One region of the Shewanella sp. 2_MG-2023 genome, then DNA from elsewhere that is predicted to be linked to it. Evidence: riboswitches for the same ligand, from Rfam matches in the RefSeq annotation. Region 1 holds a riboswitch; the other holds the start of a gene.
What was found. A riboswitch is a leader RNA that binds a small molecule or an ion and turns the genes downstream of it on or off. The one in region 1 is predicted to bind lysine.

Region 1 (9,674 bases):
ATATCCATGGCTTGAGCCATTGGTAAATCACGTTCCCAGTTAATGCCGAAGAAGTGTTTACCTTCTTGGTTAGCACCAGCACTGAAGTCATTGATTACCGCAACATCTTTATCGATGATAATTGGCATTTCAAGACCAACAGGGCCTAAAGAACCAGGGCCTGCACCGATAACGTCTTTGATTTCTTCATCGCTAGCGAACTCAAATGGAGAAAGCACAAGCTCATGCTTTTCAGCTTTTAATTCATTCAGCTCATGATCGCCACGAACAATCAATGCTACTAAAGGTGCTTCTTCAGTGGCGCCTTTAACAATCAATGTTTTCACTGTTTTAGTGATATCGATGTTAAATTGCTCAACTAACTCAGCGATGGTTTTAGCATTGGGTGTATCAACTAGATTCATTTCTTGAGATGGCGCAGCTAAAGTCGCAGTAGGCTCAGGAGATTCTGCTTTTTCAATATTAGCGGCATAATCACTACCCGTTGAGTAAGCAATTAAATCTTCACCACTGTTAGCCAGTACGTGGAACTCATGCGAAGTATCACCACCAATTGAGCCAGTATCAGCAATCACTGAGCGGAAAGCTAAGCCCATACGCTTGAAGATATTGTTATAAGCTTCATGCATCGCTGCGTAAGTCTTATCCATACATTCTTGGTTTAAATGGAAAGAGTATGCATCTTTCATCAAGAATTCACGGGCACGCATTACACCGAAACGTGGACGAACTTCATCACGGAATTTAGTTTGTACTTGATAAAGGCTTAAAGGAAGCTGCTTGTATGAGCTCACTTCTTTACGCACTAAGTCAGTAATCACTTCTTCATGGGTTGGGCCAAGTACAAAATCGCGATTGTGACGATCTTGGAAGCGTAACAATTCAGGGCCAAATTTTTCCCAACGGCCAGTTTCAACCCAAAGATCAGCGGGTTGAACCAAAGGCATTAAGATTTCAATTGCACCTGCTTTGTCCATTTCTTCACGAATAATCGCTTCAACCTTACGTAAAACACGTAGGCCGCTCGGTAACCATGAATAAAGACCTGATGCATTACGACGGATAAAACCTGCGCGCAGCATTAATTGATGACTGGCAACCTCTGCATTTGCAGGGGTTTCTTTTTGTGTTGAAAGCAGGTAATTGCTAACTCGCATTCCCATTGTCCACTTAGTAACTATTAATGGGCGACATTTTAGCACTTGCCACGATGTTGTCACCAGATAATTGAACTGTATAAAGCTTTATTCTCGGTTGGCGAAAAAGGGAGTGGTAAGTGCCACAATAGCGAGCGTTTGTTGACTCGTGTGGGGAGAAAGCTAAGTTATTAATCTAGTTATATATTTGTCCATGGGATTTAGGGCATGCCGTCAAATATTAATACATGTAAATAAAGAATATAACGCAGATGATAAGCGAATTAACCTTACTTTATTTATCCTTGAGTAAGTGTAATGAGTCCTAGAGGGCTTCTGTTATTTATCGCGCCTGTCGCCAATTATTTTGGCAGGGTTTCCTGCAACAATGGCAAACTCGGGGACATCTTTTGTCACTATGCTGCCCATACCGACTACGGCTTGGTTACCGATATTCACTCCATCGACAATACCCGCTTGTGCGCCAATCCAAACATCTTCACCAATGGTAATCCCTTTGGCTGTCACAGGTTGTTGGTATATGGGGGAGTCTACTGACATGCCATGATTAAAGGCATATATAGTGACATTATTGGCAATGCGAGTTCTGTCTCCAATGGTAATACCCACTCTACCGCCATCAAACGAGCAACCATGATTAATGGCGACTTCTTTGCCCATGGTGATAGGGCCATGTAAAAACACATCAGCAGCAATCATACATTGGTCGCCGATACGGATATCTCGGCCACGCTCAGCAAATATCCTTGCTTCTGGCGCGATGAAACACTGCTCACCAATATGGACGGTTTCAACTGAAGATAAATGCTGCTGAATATCATCTTGCCAAGGCTTAGCCCAGATTAAGTGTTTTTCTTTTAATGAAAAATAAAGCCAAGGCATCCAAGACAAACGTTTTTTATGTTGTGCTTGATAATCAGGTTTATCTTGAGTCATGGTTATGGGCTTATATTAAATAATGATGGAAGAGTAATACTTGCTTGTTTGTAAGGGAGAAACAATAGCTAACAAACCGAAGTGGGTTTAATCTCTATCACTTCAATTTTGTCATTATTAAGGTGCCAAAAAATATCGATATCATATAAAGCCACTTGATATATCTTAGTATCAGCTTTTGCTTTTTTATAAGCAGGACGAGGGTCTTGAGCTAAAACATCATTGACCACTTGTTTTAAATCAGCCACTTTATTTTCGTTCGAATATTCAGCCAATTGGCTTTCAGCTAATTGACTAAATTGTACGTCAATTAATTGTGGTGCAGATTGCGCAATACCACCACTGGCATTATCAATAGCATCAGAAAAAGGAATATAAGGTTTAATATCAATGATTGGCGTACCGTCTAATAAATCCATCCCCGATATTTCTAAACAGACTTTGCCATTTCGTTGCACAACATTGTGTAATTTAACCACTGACTGACCAATGCCGTTTGGCCTAAACGTTGAGCGAGTGGCAAATACCCCTAGCTTTTCATTGCCACCTAGTCTGGGTGGCCTAACCGTATTTTTCCAACCTTGAGCTAAATTTTCGTGAAAACAAAAAAGTAGCCATAAGTGAGAATATTGCTCAATACCTCTTACTGCATCGATGTTATTAACATGGGGAGCAAGCTCAACCCAGCCACGAACATTGACTAGTCCAGGTTGTCGCGGTATTCCAAACTTTTGTTTGTACGGGGTGCGACATATTGCAACAGCTTCAATTTGAGAATTAAAAGACTGTTCAGAGTATTTATTCATTTATATAACTAATATATTTAAAGGTTATTGAGCTGTGGCTGTTTTAATCGCCTGGCCGACACAAAATGCTTGGGTATAACAAGTATTGGTCTTTTGTTCTGTTAATAGACACTTTTTCACTATTAAGCCATTCGCGCCTAGTTCGACTGCTTTTTTACGTGCTTGGGTGCGTGCATCTGCAATATTAGCTGGCACACCTGATTCTGTTTCTTGACAAGATTCACCTTCAACTAAGCCAACGATTTCATAGGGGCCTTTGGGGCTTGCACCGTCAATATACAATTCAACACTTGTCGGCTTAAAGTATTCATCGATAGCTTCACCATCTAAATTACTATTAAAGGTGTAATTACTTGAACATGCTGATAAAAGTACTGTAGAGAAGAGGGTGATTAACGCAATCGTTTGAGAAGTGTTCATAATACGGCCTAATTTATTTAGAGCATTAAAGAGGAGTCTATATTGCCTACAGTTTACATGGCTTACAGGATTGTGGAAATACTTGATAAAGGCTTATGCAGATAACAAAAGAGCCTACCGAAGTAAGCTCTTTAATTTCAAAAAGGTGAACTTTTATTCCATACCAGGAATTAAAAAGTCTTCCATTTTCTTGCCTGCATCAATTTGGTTTTTAAATACCGTTGGCATACGACCTTGGCCTGTCCACTGAATTAATTCACCATCAACTTCAATTTGGTATTTAGCCGGGCGAGGGGCACGCTTTTTAGGTGCTGGCTTAGCAGTAATTTCGCCTAAGTCTTCAATTGATAAACCACTGTTTTCAATTTGAGCTAATATTTCGGCTATACGTTCATTACGTTCAGCATTCGCTTCTAATTCAGCTTTTTCGTCTTCTTCTCTTTCAGTGATAATCTTTTCTAACTTAACTGAAAGCTCACGTAAATCTTCTAGTGATAACTCTTTTACAGCAGCTTTAAAACGACGACCATGTGTTAAAATTTCTAAAAAGTCACTCATATCAATGTGCATCCTAATGATTTTAATTAATAAGTATCTCAAGTAATTCTGTGGCTATTAAATAATACTTACCAAAACTCTAGATTGTTTAATTGTTATCAAACGAGAGTGTAAATTGATTTGACTATTTAAAATGTTAAAACAAAATAATAGTAGAAAAACACGGTTACTTGAATCGCCTTTAATAATAGAAACTAAATTTGATTGGATCAAATAAAAAATCCTTAAATGAACAAATTTTAAATAAAAAAACGCAAATATCCCGCCTGATAAATAAATAAATGCTTAATACAACTTATTTATACCGACCAAGTTAACAAAAAAAGATATAAACAAGTGTTTGACTTTGGTTGACGTTAACGTTAACAGGACGTAAAGTTGTGCCATATTGCATTGGTGATAGCCAATGTGCCATCCACATACATTGAAGGTGTAGAAGGAAATCCCATGAAAGTATTGGTGCCTGTAAAGCGCGTAGTCGATGCCAATGTGAAAGTCAGAGTAAAGGCTGATAACACAAATGTTGATACTGCTAATTTAAAAATGGCGTTAAACCCATTTTGTGAAATTGCTGTTGAAGAAGCAGTTCGATTAAAAGAAGCGGGAAGTGCGACTGAAGTCGTGGTGGTGAGTATTGGAGCTAAAGCTGTGCAAGAACAGCTACGTACCTCTATGGCACTTGGTGCTGATCGCGCTATTCATGTGCAAACGGATGAAGGGCTAGTGCCTTTATCAATTGCTAAAATTCTTAAAGCGGTGCAAGAAAAAGAACAAGCAGATTTAGTGATTTTTGGTAAGCAATCTATCGATGGCGACAACAACCAAACTGGCCAAATGCTTGCTGCATTAACCCAAATGCCTCAAGCCACGTTTGCATCAGAACTTAAATTGAGTGCAGACGGCGCAGAAGTAACACGTGAAGTCGATGGCGGTTTACAGACCCTTAAAATGCCATTGCCAGCGGTTGTGACAGCTGATTTACGTTTAAATGAACCTCGTTACGCTTCACTGCCTAATATTATGAAAGCGAAGCGTAAGCCGCTTGAGACGCTTTCAATTGATGATTTAGGTGTTAGCTTAAAAGCACACCAAACTATCGTTAAAGTGACGCCTCCTGCTGAACGTCAAGCAGGCATCATGGTGAGTTCAGTAGCTGAGCTAGTTGAAAAGTTAAAAAATGAAGCGAAGGTGATCTAATTATGGCCATTTTAGTATTAGCAGAGCACGACAATGCAAGTTTAAAATTAGACACAGCAAAAGTAGTTAGCGCTGCGACAGCCATTGGCGGTGATGTTCATGTATTAGTGGCTGGCAGTGCATGTGCTGCAGCTGTTACTGCTGCGCAAGCATTAACTGGCGTCAGTAAGGTTTTAGTGGCTGATGCAGCTGCATATGAAGCACAAATGGCTGAAAATTTATCAGAACTCGTGCTTAAGCTTGCTGGCGATTACGACTACGTTGTGGCCGCTGCGACAAGTGTTGGTAAAGATACTCTACCTCGCGTGGCTGCGTTATTGGACGTCGCACAAATTTCAGAAGTGATTGAAGTTGTTAGTGCAGACACATTTGTTCGTCCTATCTATGCTGGCTCTGCTTTAGCAACAGTACAAAGTTTAGATGACACGAAAGTGTTAACTGTGCGCACGAGTGCATTTGATGCAGTGGGCAACGAAGGCAGTGCAGAAGCTGTGGCGGTAGATTTTGTCGCCGAAGCTAAGACTGTGTTTGTATCGCAAACATTGACTGAATCAGAGCGTCCTGAGTTAGGTAGCGCTGGTGTGATTGTTTCTGGTGGCCGTGGTATGGGTAGTGGAGAGAATTTTGCCATTCTTGAAGCGCTTGCTGACAAAATGACCGCTGCTGTCGGTGCATCACGTGCTGCAGTAGATGCGGGTTTTGTACCGAATGATTTACAAGTGGGTCAAACAGGTAAAATTGTTGCGCCTGACTTATATATCGCTGTGGGTATTTCTGGTGCGATTCAGCATTTAGCGGGCATGAAAGATTCAAAAGTGATTGTCGCGATTAACAAAGATCCTGAAGCGCCTATATTCCAAGTCGCTGACTATGGTCTTGAAGCTGATTTGTTTGATGCGATTCCAGAACTTACTAATTTATTATAATCAGTATTTTACCTATTATTTATAGGCTGGTTTAAACAGTAAGTTTTATGCATTTTAGGAAGGTTTTTGTCATATTGGCAAAAACCTTTTTTGCTTTATAGCCAGTAAAATCGCCATGCGTGGCAGTAAACTCAAGTTAGACAAGAGTAAATTAGTCAGTAGCTACATTTTTGTTTTAGATTAGTCATTTCAGCCTTAGATATTTATTACCGTTGTGAATAACCCAGCCATTGATTTGTTTTTATTTGCATACTTATTCATTTTGGATAAGTTTATATGGCTTTTAAAGTCTTAATAATTAAACTCAATAATTAAGGTATTAATAATTAAGCCTTTAGCCTAAATATCTCGGTTCGGCCTATATTGATAATGCATAATCTGATGCTTTAACTTTTTAAAGGGAGTGACCTGTTAGGTGAAACACAATCATAAACTAATGGGGGGATTAGTTTATGATTGTTATTCAATAGCAATACTTTCAAGGCATTTACTTATTGATTATGACTTGTCACGCATCTATACAGACAGACAGACACATACACACGCACGCACGCAAGCACGCACTGTCTAGCGTTAAATAGCATCTTAAATTAAGTTTGAGTATTAAGTCCGTTGATTTTATCAAACAAAAATTATCTCGTAGAGCAGTACAGCTTAATCAGGTCTGAAAATAGTATAACCCCTCCTATTTGGTCAAACATCCCTTGAAATGGTGATATTGATGGATAAAACAACGCTTGCTAATAAATCGTTACACCCTTGATAAGCCGCTGTGGCGTTTTTTGATTGTGATGTTATTTCTCACAAGATAAGCTACTTTTATCTGGCAATTAACCTCGCGCTTATGTTTGTATAGTGATGTGTATCGGCAGAGAGCTTCAAATAAGGCTCTCACTGTGCTGAATACATAAGTAGAGGCGCATCAAATATCAGTAAGTTTACGTTGGGTGATACCAATAACTTAAACGGAAAGGATTTGGTGCCGAAGCGAACTGGTTATATCAAAACCGTTTGCTGGGGCAGTTTCCGAAAGGGGCTGCACTGTCATAGTAATTTTTATCCGTGAGGATAAAACAATGGATATCGATGTTGATATCGATATTACTGTGGAGTGCTACTGAAAAGATCCTTGTCTTCGCTTTCTGCGTTGTCTTGCCTTATCAGTTATCCTCCATTCGTACTCAACGAAGAAATTATAAAAAATGATGATAACAAGTTACGCCGATTCGGCACTTTCGCTTTTGCCTCCTGTTGTGGCAATTATTCTTGCAGTGGTCACACGTAAAGTGCTTCTTTCACTTGGCTTAGGTATTCTTGCCGGTGTGGTGCTTTTAAGTGACTTTTCAATAGGTACTGCAGCAAGTCACCTCTTTAGCACTGTAACCAGTCTAGTATGGGATGATGGCGCGCTAAACGCGTGGAATTTACAGATCATTGGCTTCTTAGTGGTACTTGGGATGATCACCGCGTTAATCACAGTCAGTGGTTCAGCTCGCGCTTTTGCCGATTGGGCACATCAACGTATTCGTAATAAGCGTGATGCCAAACTGATGACGATGTTCTTAGGTTGTGTGGTGTTTATTGATGACTACTTCAACAGCATTGTTGTTGGCTCAATCGCACGTCCTATTACCGACCGTTATCATATTTCTCGCGCTAAGTTAGCCTATTTGCTCGATTCAACAGCTGCGCCAGTTTGTGTTATCTCACCCGTTTCTAGCTGGGGTGCATATATCATCGCATTAATCGGCGGTATTTTAACGGCACATGGCTTTGCCGACACTGGACACCTAAGCGTTTTCTTACAAATGGTGCCGATGAATTTCTACGCCATTTTCGCTTTATTACTATTACTTTGTGTGGCTATCTTTGGCTTAGATATTGGCCCAATGCGTCAACATGAACGTAATGCGCAAAAAGGTGAATTGTTTGACGAAAGCAAAGGCTTACCACCAGGTGCAACGGCTGATTTACCAGAAGCAGATACGGGTAAAATTCTAGGTCTATTCCTACCGATTTTTGTTTTGGTGGCAGCGACGATTTACTTTATGGTTGCAACTGGTGCGGATGCACTAGCAAGTGAAGGCCTAAAGTTTAGCGTACTAGGTGCTTTTGAAAACACTGAAGTGAGTGAGTCATTATTTTACGGGTCACTTGTGGGCTTAGTTGTGACGGTACTACTGACAATTCAACAAAAAATCAGTGCTAGCATGATGTTTACTGGCCTTAAGGTCGGCGCGAAATCAATGCTACCTGCTATCTACATCTTGTTATTTGCTTGGACCATCGCATCAGTGATTGGTGAGCTTGAAACAGGTAAGTACATGGCAAGCCTTGCTACTGGTAATATCCCGTTTGCATTATTACCTGCAGTATTATTCTTGCTTGCTGGTTTAACCGCTTTCTCAACCGGCACAAGCTGGGGAACGTTCGGTATCATGTTGCCAATCGCAGCGGATATGGCGATGGGCAGTGACAGCACAATGATGTTACCAATGTTAGCCGCAGTATTATCTGGTGCAGTATTCGGTGACCATTGTTCACCAATCTCGGATACCACCATCTTGTCGTCAACGGGTGCGAGCTGTCATCACTTAGACCACGTAATGACGCAATTACCGTATGCCTTGATTGTCGCTGTTATCAGTATTGTCGGTTACACAGTGCTTGGTTTTACTGGCTCTGTAGCAATGGGCTTTATTACTTGTTCAGTGTTATTTGTACTAGCAGTATTAGGGCTTAAAATAGCAACTAAGTAACGACTGGTTTTAATATTCTGATATAAAAAATGCCACTCAATTGAGTGGCATTTTTGTATTTACTGTATACGTTAGGCTAATTAATTTAAGCCGCGGCGCTCAAGTAATCCTTCAGTGGTTGGGGCTTGGCCTCTAAAGTTTTGATACGCTTCCATCGGCGGTACACTGTTACCCACTTCACGAATCGTTTTTCTAAACTTCATGCCTATTTCGCGATTTAAACCACCTTGAGTTTGCACGTAAGCAAAAGCATCAGCTGCAAGAATTTCACTCCACATATAAGCGTAATAGCTTGCTGAGTAACCGCCAGGGAATGCATGCGCAAAGTAGGTTGAGCGGTAACGTGGCGGCACTGCAGGCAAATCAACGCCGTGTTTTTTCAAAGCATTGGCTTCGAATTGCTCAACGTTCTGTAAAGGAGCATCAGCGTCCAGTGCATGCCATTCTAGGTCAAGCAGAGCTGCCGACATGTACTCTAACGTATCGAAGCCTTGGTTAAAGCTTCTTGATGCCAGTAGCTTCTGCAGCAAATCATCAGGGATAGGTTTACCCGTATCATAATGCTTGGCGTAATTAGCAAGTACTTTGGGATGTGCGGCCCAGTCTTCCTCAAAGGTTGACGGGAATTCTACAAAGTCACGTGAAACAGAAGTTCCCGCTAGTGAAGGGTATTTCACTTTTGAGAACATACCATGAGTACCGTGGCCCATTTCATGGAACATAGTCGTTGCTTCATCGTAGCTCACAAACGTTGGCTGGCCTTCAGGCGCCTTTTTAATGTTCATCACGTTTACAACGACAGGCTTTTGATTTAATAGCTCTGACTGGCCAACAAAAGAGCTCATCCATGCGCCGCCACGTTTGCCTTCACGGGCAAAGTAATCAGCGTAGAAGATAGCCATGCTTGACCCGTCT
Region 2 (9,674 bases), on a different contig from region 1:
TAAGCACTACGCCCTAAGCCTAAGCCTAAGCTCTAAGCTCTAAACTCTAAACCCAGGAAAAATCATACATCATTTAATCTCAAACACATTCGTCATCACTTTATACAGCTCAGTACCTTGATGCACTGATGCCGAAGCAAAGTGCAAAACAGGCACGCAATCACAAGGTAAACTCACTGACGTTAACGCTTGTTCTGAGCCATATTGATCAAGTCTTAATAGGGTAACTAACGACTCACCTGCTGCCAGCGGCTTGCCCACTTCTGCACAATATTCTACTAATCCCGCTTTTGGTGCATGAAACTTTTTGTAATCTTTCAAATAACAGCCCCAGCGCGGCATCTCAGCTGGTAGCACTTTCTCTTCAATCACACCTCGGTGACTCAAATAAGCCAAAATTCCTAGCGCATCTTCTTTAGCGTCGGCCATATCAATGCGCTCTTGGCTAGCCAGTTCTAAGGTAAATGCGGCAACCGGTACATCAAAATGACGTTGTTGGGTGGCGCAATATTGTTGAAGCTGCCACCATGGATAAAAAGCGGCTTCGTCCATCGCACCGCCAAATTCATTTGGAATTATCAATGAAAAGGGAATAGAGAAGAATCCAGCGGCTTCAACATCATATTCAGGACAATATAAATGTTTGGCTGATTTCGGACCAGTATGTAAATCTAATACAATATCAGCGTCGTGGGCCATTGATTGCAAGCTAACCGCAAGGCGGTGTCCTGTGCTTATGCCCCAAGTATTGGCGATACGTTGTTGACAGCTACGGGTTAATAATTCACGAAAAGCCACGACTAACTCAGCATCTGATAATCCTTGGTTTAGTTCAAACCATTGAGGAATATTGCTAATAATATCAGCATGTTCATAATATTCACGATTCCAATTGACCCCAGTGATCGGGTCAAACCGCCCCAGGGTAAACTCGCCACTTTTTTGGTTTATACCTAGTGGGTTAGCAAGTGGAAGACAGCGAATATCACCTAAAATAGTGTATGATTCTAGCAAGGTCATTAGCTGATAAATAACCGCATTACCTTGTACTTCTGCGCCATGAACATTTGCTTGAATGTACACAGAAGGCGCAGCGCTATCGCTTCCTTTAAAACTAAACAAAGGCGCTGTAAGCGCTTGACCAGTGGCCAATTCTCCCAACTCAACTTGCGAAGTCAGTGCTTTAGAAGTACCGGTTGATGCTGTCATTTTTAACCTTATTGGCATTACTTATTCAAATAGATTTTGATGCAATGAATTTACTACATCTGCCGCTTCTGATTCAGCCACTAACACACATAAGTTGTGTGGGCTCGCGCCTTGACAGATCATGCGAACATTATGGTTTTCTAGTACTGAGAATACACGACTACATATGCCAGCTGTTGAAGCGATTTTATTACCAATAATCGCGACTAAAGCGAGATTATCTTCTACTCTAACTCGGCAATGCTGTGATAACTCTTGCAATAACGACTCACTTAATAAGCCTTGACCGCTTGAATCTGAACCGGTTTTATCCAGTGTCAGCGAGACATTAACTTCTGATGTGGTAATTAAATCAACAGAGATTTTATGCTTAGCAAGCGTTGCGAAGGTTTCCGCTAAAAAGCCCTGAGCATGTAGCATTTGTAAGCTATGTAAATTTAGTAATGTTTGATCACGTCTTAAAGCAACGGCGCGAAAAACAGGGACCTCTTCAACTTGATGACGGATCCAGGTTCCGCCCTGCTCAGGTGCTTTACTTGAACCTACAAAGACTTGAATTTTTTGACGAACAGCAGGAAGAATAGTCGCAGGATGCAATACTTTGGCGCCAAAAGTCGCCATTTCAGCGGCTTCATTAAAGCTGATTTCAGGGATCGGTCTAGCATTAGGGGCCAAACGAGGGTCAGTAGTATAAATACCAGCAACATCAGTCCAAATCTCTACCGCATCAGCTTTAAGCGCTTCAGCCAATAAAGCTGCTGAATAATCACTGCCACCACGGCCTAATGTTGTCGTGTGCCCTTCACTGTCTGCACCAATAAACCCTTGAGTTACAATGACCTGTTCATTTAAAAGCGGCGCTAAATGTTCAGCGGCTAAAGAAGCAATACTCTCTATCTGTGGCTCTGCACGGCCAAAGTGACTATCGGTTCTCAGTACTTGTCTTACATCAAATGCACTCGAAGGCGTGCCTTTTTGGCGAATAACTGCTGAAAATAACAATGAAGAACATTGCTCACCCATTGAGAGTAACTCATCAATAATGGCTTTGCTTCTATCTAGCACTAACGCATCACTAAGTACTGACATTCTACTGAGTAGCTTATCAATTGTTGCCGCCACATCTTGTGGGCGCTCTAGCTTATCAACAATGTCATATTGAACTTGGGCAATTTGAGTCAACAAAGCCATACGGCGTTGGTCATTTACGTTGGCTTGAGTCAACTCAACCAGTAAATTAGTCACGCCACTTGAGGCACTCACGACAACAACACGAGTATTAGAATTAGCAAGAATGATACCTGCACAGCGATTCATTGCAGAAAAATCGGCAACCGATGTGCCTCCAAATTTAGCAACAACTAAACTCATGACAGCACCTCAGCAATAGGCTGACTAGCATTTACAGATTGAACAATAAGATTTAAAAACATGATTACGCTCCGAACTTACTTCGTTCGAAGAGCCTGGTGCAGTGATAACGCACCCTTAGAGAAGGGAAACAGCAATCTTTTCACCAGAAGCTCTCCACCAATTAATAGGTGACAATCGTTAGGATTCAGCCTAATCGACCGATATGAAGTTAAACCAATCACTTCGAATATCTCGGCGCTAATCTCCCTCATAAGTCATCATCGGAATAGGTTTTCCTCAGACTCACTACCTAGCTAACGCTCCTCTTCTGTTTCTCCCAATGGAAGAAAGTGAAAAATACCAATAAATGACCATCTAAGTCAATTCAGACTTGTAATAAAGTTACTAAATAACAGAATACTGAAAATACGACATTTAAATGCTTAATCAAACAGGAGAGCTTTTTTGAAGGAATTGATAAGATAAATACTTAAATTACAGCAACAAAGAAGAATACAAAAAACAATCTAATGGATAGTTGAAGCAAATATTATACATCTGCAATAACAAAAATAGCGATTACTGCTCAATGATGTCTTAAAAGGGTTTATATACCTCGCCAATGAATACGTATTTTCAATGCAATTGTGAACCGTCAGTAAGTGATAAATAGTTAGCTCTACAATCCGCTTTCAGAATGAAGCTGTTATTCAACCTTAATCTGCTCTTGCTAGAATAAAACCTACATAAAGATACCATTAACGACTTCTGGGCAGAGATCTCACCTTAATCAACAATACCTAATTAACAATACCTAATTAACAATACCTAATTAACAACAATACTTAATTAGCAATAATATCTAAAAATTACTCGTGCAAATCTGGTAGTTCATTCACTAGCTGGGTACGTGTTGTAAAGTCGCCAATCATCACTTCATCATCTGGCGCATCTCCGCAAGCCACTAGAGACAATAAACCTTGGTTCACATAATAAATCGCATGTTGTTTGAACTCTCGCCCTAATTCTAACGCCTGCTGTTTATCAATAAAGACTGCCCAGCTTTTTTCCATATGCGATAAATCAGGAGCTGCGCCAATAAGTGAACGATATGGACTGTTATATTGTTCAATTTTTCGCTGTAAACGACGGTCTAATAACCGATTTTGGCAAGGAGTGAGCACACTACCAAGAGGATTGTGTGCGGTGACAATGGCGAAAGGAATATCATTAGATAAGCGCTGCGTGAGTAAAAATTGTGTTCCTTGATACTTGTGCCAAAGGCTATCAATTAAATTATCCATTATCTAATATTCTCTGTTAATCCCAGTTAAGTGTAGCAAACCCTTATTCACGCTCATAGTCCATGTGATGCAAGTCACAAGAACAATAATTAAATTAAACAGCAAAATCAAAGGCTTATTAAAAAATTCAATTTTGTAACAATTCTAATGCGTAAATTTGTTAACATTTCATTTGTTAACAAATGCCTAAAACGAGTACAATAATCACCACTAGCTAGATTTTGCTACATAACTATAAGTTGTGGCACAAGCTGTTACATTTATCGGTACATTTTTTCACCATTAAATAATCAAGCTTGAGCATTTTGTTCTACATTTTTAGATAACATTAAATATAGAACATTATTAAATTGCCAAGGAACTTTTATGAGCAATTTAATCTCATAGTGTAACGAATCATTGTTTTAATAGATCTTTAGACTGATTGTGAGTGAGTTAAGACTCAGCATACAATGAGAATATGGATTTTTTATGATCACATTTATGTCACGTATGTCTCTTTTAATAATGTATTAAGCTGAGTGTATATAATGTAGCTAGTCATGAAGCGTGTTTTGTTCAGGGCAGACATAGATAAACACCTATCGTGAAATTTATAAATTATCGGCGTTTCATTAATAAACACGCCAACGCCCTAGTGCAACATGACTAGAATCAATTGTTTTTAATTTAGGTAAATAACATGCAAAACCCACACATTCTTATTGTTGAAGATGAAGCTGTAACCCGTAATACACTGCGTAGTATTTTTGAAGCAGAAGGGTATGTAGTAACTGAAGCAAACGATGGCGCAGAAATGCATAAAGCCATGCAGGATAATAAGATTAATCTTGTTGTTATGGATATCAATCTTCCTGGTAAAAACGGTTTATTGTTAGCTCGTGAGCTTCGTGAAATTAACAATATCGGCCTTATCTTCTTAACTGGTCGTGACAACGAAGTTGACAAAATTCTTGGTCTTGAAATTGGCGCTGATGACTACATCACTAAGCCATTCAACCCACGTGAATTAACTATCCGTGCTCGCAACTTATTAACTCGCGTTAATAGTGCTGGTGCAGAAATCGAAGAAAAAGGTTCTGTAGAATTCTACCGTTTCAATGGTTGGAGCTTAGAAATCAACAGCCGTTCTTTAGTAAGCCCACAAGGTGAATCTTATAAGCTTCCACGCAGTGAATTCCGCGCGATGCTTCACTTTGTAGAAAACCCAGGCAAAATCTTAACTCGTGCTGACTTGTTAATGAAGATGACTGGCCGTGAGCTTAAGCCACATGACCGTACTGTTGACGTAACCATTCGTCGCATCCGTAAGCATTTCGAAAGCTTACCTGATACGCCAGAAATCATCGCGACTATCCACGGTGAAGGCTATCGTTTTTGCGGTAACTTAGAAGATTAATTTTCGCTTATAGCGGAAATAAAAAAAGCCAAGTCGATGACTTGGCTTTTTTATTGGCTGTAATTCAGCTTAACGGACAAACTATATTACGAATATTCTTTGGCTAAAGCTCAATCTCGAAACGAAGGGGTAAGCTACGTTTTAAATACCGAGACGTTACTTCTTATGAATGTAGTTTAACTGATCGAATTATTTACGCCTTTTGTCTTTAAACAATTCAATTAAGCTCATTAAACACAAAGCCCCCGCTATCACATTGAGGGCTATTAGTACCGCTACCGTCATTACTTCAACTCATTTTCCAAGAAAGCAGCCAATGACTTATAAAGGTGATTTCTAACTTTTTCACCACGCATTGAATGTTTCGAACCTGGATAATCCATCATCTGAAATAATTTACCTTCATCCTGCAAGGCTTTATAAACGCGAGTGCTGTTTTCAAACAACACATTATCGTCAGCCATGCCGTGATACATCATCAATCCTGATTGATAATTTTTCACATAAGGTAAAACACTACTGGCATCATAACCTGTTTGATTTCTTTCAGGATGACCCATGTAACGTTCTGTGTAATGCGTATCATATAAACGCCAATCTGTGACCGGTGCGCCAGATATTGCAGCCTTAAAATAATCAGGTGCTTTAAATTGCGCCATCAATGCCATGTAACCGCCATAGCTATGACCATAAATCGCAATATTGTTTCCATCGATATAAGGCAGACTACGTAAATGATCTACGCCCACTTTCTGATCTTCGACTTCTGCATCGCCCATGTTTTGGAAAATAACATATTCAAACTCAGTACCACGGTGCGCAGAGCCACGATTATCTAATTGAAATACCGCAAAACCTTGTTGCAGTAGATACTGAGTAAAGTAATCCGCTTCGCTCCAACTATTCACCACTAATTGCGCATGTGGACCGCCATAAACGCGAACAACAACAGGGTATTTCTTACTGTCATCAAATGGTACAGGTTTAAATAAACGATATTGCAGTGCTTGGCCGTCTTCAGCTTTTAGCTCTCCAAACTCAGGCATTTGCCAAAGACCCGCAAAGTCATACAAAGGGTGTGACTGATTAACTTCATTTTGCTCAACCCAAGCTAATTGCTTACCTTTTTCATCGTGTAAGCTCACTTGTGGCGGCTGACTTAGGCTATTAAAGTAATCTAAGTAAACAGGTTTATTATCTGCAAATACCGCAGAATGCATGCCGTTACGGCTGGAGAGTTTTTCGATTTCGCCACCAGCTAATGGCACTCGGTATAAATGACGTTCAACTACAGAATCTTTACGACCAGAGAAATAAACCCATCCTGCTTTTTCATCAACTAACTCAAGCGCATCAACCGCCCAATCACCTTGGGTTAATTGCTTTAATACTTTGCCATTTACATCGAACAAATAAAGGTGGTTAAAACCATCACGTTCTGACGCCCAAATAAATGACTTTTGCTGTTTTAAAAACTGTAAATCATCATTGAGGTTAACCCAAGCTTCGCTTCGTTCAGCCACTACCGTTTTTGCAGGGTTATTGCTTTTAACATCTACAATGCGTAAATCAAGCGCTTGCTGATCGCGGCTTTGCCACTGAAATGATAAATGCTGACTATCAGGTAGCCATTTGACTCGCGGCAAATAAATATCTTTGTCTTTACCTAAATCGATCCATGAAACTTGTTGCTCTTTTCCTTCTTTGGCAAGCGTAATCACGCCTAACTCTATTTCAACGTTTGTTTTACCCGCATATGGGTAACGCTGCTCGGTGAGTTTAATCCCGTCTGCATAAATTTCATTACGTGTGACTAATTCAACGCCTGACTCATCAATACGAGTAAACGCGATAGATGACTCGTCTGGCGACCACCAATAACCTGTCATACGGCCCATTTCTTCCTGGGCGACAAATTCTGCCATACCATTTTTAATCGGACCTTTGCCATCAAAGGTCAACTGAGTCAGTTTTGAGCTAGCGAGTTCTAGTACATAAATGTTTTGTTCGCGCACAAAAGATACATACTTACCTTTTGGCGATAGTCGCGCATCAGTAACGAAACCTTCGCCAGTATCAAGCTCCACCGCTTTGTTATCAGCAATGGTAAAATAATATAAAGTGCCAGCAGCTGGGATCAATAATGCTTCGCTGTTATCAGCCCAGAAGTACTCCATGATCCCTTGACCATAAATACGTTGGCGCTCGCGGCGTGCTTTTTCTTCATCTGATAATTCACCCGAAGCTAATTTATCGGCATTGAGTAAAATACTGCGCTTTGCCGTTGCAATGTCCATTTGCCATAAATCGTAGAAGTGTTGATTATCTTCACGACTTGCAAGGTATGTCACCAATCTACCATCTGGAGACAACTTCAGTCCTCTAGGGCTTGCACCAGCTAAGGCTGGCGAAGCATGAATTCGTTCAATAGTAAGCGGAGTGTTATTACCTGTCATATTCATTGTTGAGGCCAATACGTAGGTCGAGAAAAGAGAACTAGTCATTACTAGCGGAATTACGGATAACACTGAAAGTGCCGTAGATTTCCATTTCGTCATCATGGTCATTCCTTACAAAAAATGATGGTGTAAATTTCTTATTGTTATTATTTTCAATTTAACCAAATACCAACCTAAAGTAGGTATTTTGCGTGAGTTTATAACAAATCAGTCCGAAGTCATATATTGCTCATCTTTTTCACGCTGTAATGTCACCCGAACTAAGGTATTATCTGTGGCAATAAAATAGAACATTAACCACTGGTTACCGACCTTAACCTCTACTGTCTTAGGAACAAGCATGCAAACTTTGACACAAACCCTTACAAAACAAGCTGTATCAGAATCTCTTTCACAATTAATTTTGAGCTTAGCTGACTGTTCAAAAGAAATTAGCCAAGCAGTTCGCCATGGCGCACTAGCAGGCGTTTTAGGTGCAACTGAACAAGAGAATGTCCAAGGCGAAACACAGAAGAAACTCGACGTTATCACCAACGATATGCTCAAAGATGCACTCAAAGCCGAAGGTAATGTGCGTGGTCTAGCATCTGAAGAAGAAGACTATGTGGTTGAAGTGAATAAGCAAGGTGAATACCTTGTGTGTTTTGATCCATTAGATGGTTCTTCAAACATTGATATTAATTCTTTGGTAGGCACTATTTTCTCAGTACTACCAGCACAAGCTGGTGAGTTAACTGAAAACAGCTTTTTACAAAATGGTCGTCAGCAAGTTGCTGCTGGTTATGTTCTATATGGCCCATCAACCATGATGGCATTAACGACAGGTAATGGCACTCAACTTTATACTCTAGACCCTGATACTAATGAATTCTTGTTAACAGATCCGAGTGTTAGCATCAGCCAAGACACTGCTGAGTTTGCCATCAATATGTCAAACCAACGTTTTTGGGAAGCGCCAATGCAAACTTACATTAGCGATTTGTTGCTAGGTAAAATTGGCACTCGTGAGAAGTCTTTCAATATGCGCTGGATTGCAGCCATGGTGGGTGATGTACATCGCGTGTTATGTCGTGGTGGTATCTTTATGTATCCAACCGATAACAAGAACCCTGAGAAGCCGTATAAGCTACGTTTGATGTATGAAGCTAACCCAATGGCATTATTAGTAGAACAAGCCGGTGGTAAAGCCTCAACTGGTTATGGTGACATCTTAGATATTGAACCAGAAGCCATTCACCAACGTGTAGCGGTAATTTTAGGATCAGCTAACGAAGTTGAAACTTGCTTAAGCTATCACGGTCTTGATTACAGTAGTGAACCTGAAATCAGCTAAGCTGCTTATTTTAAACCTCATCTTTTAAGTGAGGTTTAACTAAAAAACCGCCAGTTGGCGGTTTTTTTTTATTTCGAGTGTTAGGCCCGGTTATTACTGCCAGCTAAAAAGAGCATAATCGGGCAAATTCAATTTTGCTGCAGGATCTTCGGCTAACTTTAGTTTCATTGCGACAATATCCTTTTGTAATTGCGTGCGAAATTGCCACACTTCAGTGGCGACAGCTTGCAACTCATCCGACTTATCTACACTCCCCTCTCGCACCGCAGCCCAAATCGGTCTTAAATGATCAAAGCCCTGCTTCATTTTCGCCACATTTTTTTCGGTAAATTGATCAATTTACGCAGAGCTATGTAATGGCGCGACAGGTTGGCTACCAATACTTGAAAAGAACGCTAGATAATCATCCATGGGAACACTGTCAGCACTTTGCCATTTAGATAAGTTTACCTCATTGAGGAGTTGACTGGTTTCAGGATTAATCACCATCACTGTCGGCGTGCCAAAGTAGGCAGGATAGGCATATTTTTGAGGTAAATAATGTAAGTCATCAAAGTAGCCCACATCAATAAACACAGTTTCAAAGCGATCGGATAGTATGGTTTGCATTTGATTTG

Region 2: linked by a shared signal. The riboswitch ahead of lysC (lysine-sensitive aspartokinase 3) and the one ahead of Q4600_RS20575 (Na+/H+ antiporter NhaC family protein) in region 1 are both predicted to bind lysine.

What each region holds. Positions count from the first base shown of each region.
Region 1 is NZ_JAUOSO010000031.1:3,670-13,343, reverse strand. It holds gene Q4600_RS20610 (proline--tRNA ligase) at 1-1,157, opposite strand, end outside; gene Q4600_RS20605 (acyltransferase) at 1,476-2,093, opposite strand; gene tsaA (tRNA (N6-threonylcarbamoyladenosine(37)-N6)-methyltransferase TrmO) at 2,162-2,899, opposite strand; gene rcsF (Rcs stress response system protein RcsF) at 2,924-3,319, opposite strand; gene Q4600_RS20590 (H-NS family nucleoid-associated regulatory protein) at 3,473-3,877, opposite strand; gene Q4600_RS20585 (electron transfer flavoprotein subunit beta/FixA family protein) at 4,325-5,074, shown strand; gene Q4600_RS20580 (electron transfer flavoprotein subunit alpha/FixB family protein) at 5,077-6,000, shown strand; lysine riboswitch at 6,905-7,125, shown strand; gene Q4600_RS20575 (Na+/H+ antiporter NhaC family protein) at 7,203-8,759, shown strand; gene Q4600_RS20570 (M3 family metallopeptidase) at 8,840-9,674, opposite strand, start outside.
Region 2 is NZ_JAUOSO010000005.1:127,099-136,772, reverse strand. It holds gene Q4600_RS07155 (succinylglutamate desuccinylase/aspartoacylase family protein) at 70-1,209, opposite strand; gene lysC (lysine-sensitive aspartokinase 3) at 1,231-2,580, opposite strand; lysine riboswitch at 2,722-2,898, opposite strand; gene Q4600_RS07145 (DUF3293 domain-containing protein) at 3,432-3,866, opposite strand; gene arcA (two-component system response regulator ArcA) at 4,549-5,265, shown strand; gene Q4600_RS07135 (S9 family peptidase) at 5,550-7,826, opposite strand; gene Q4600_RS07130 (hypothetical protein) at 7,932-8,066, opposite strand; gene Q4600_RS07125 (class 1 fructose-bisphosphatase) at 8,065-9,057, shown strand; gene Q4600_RS07120 (hypothetical protein) at 9,151-9,363, opposite strand; gene Q4600_RS07115 (thioredoxin family protein) at 9,397-9,674, opposite strand, start outside.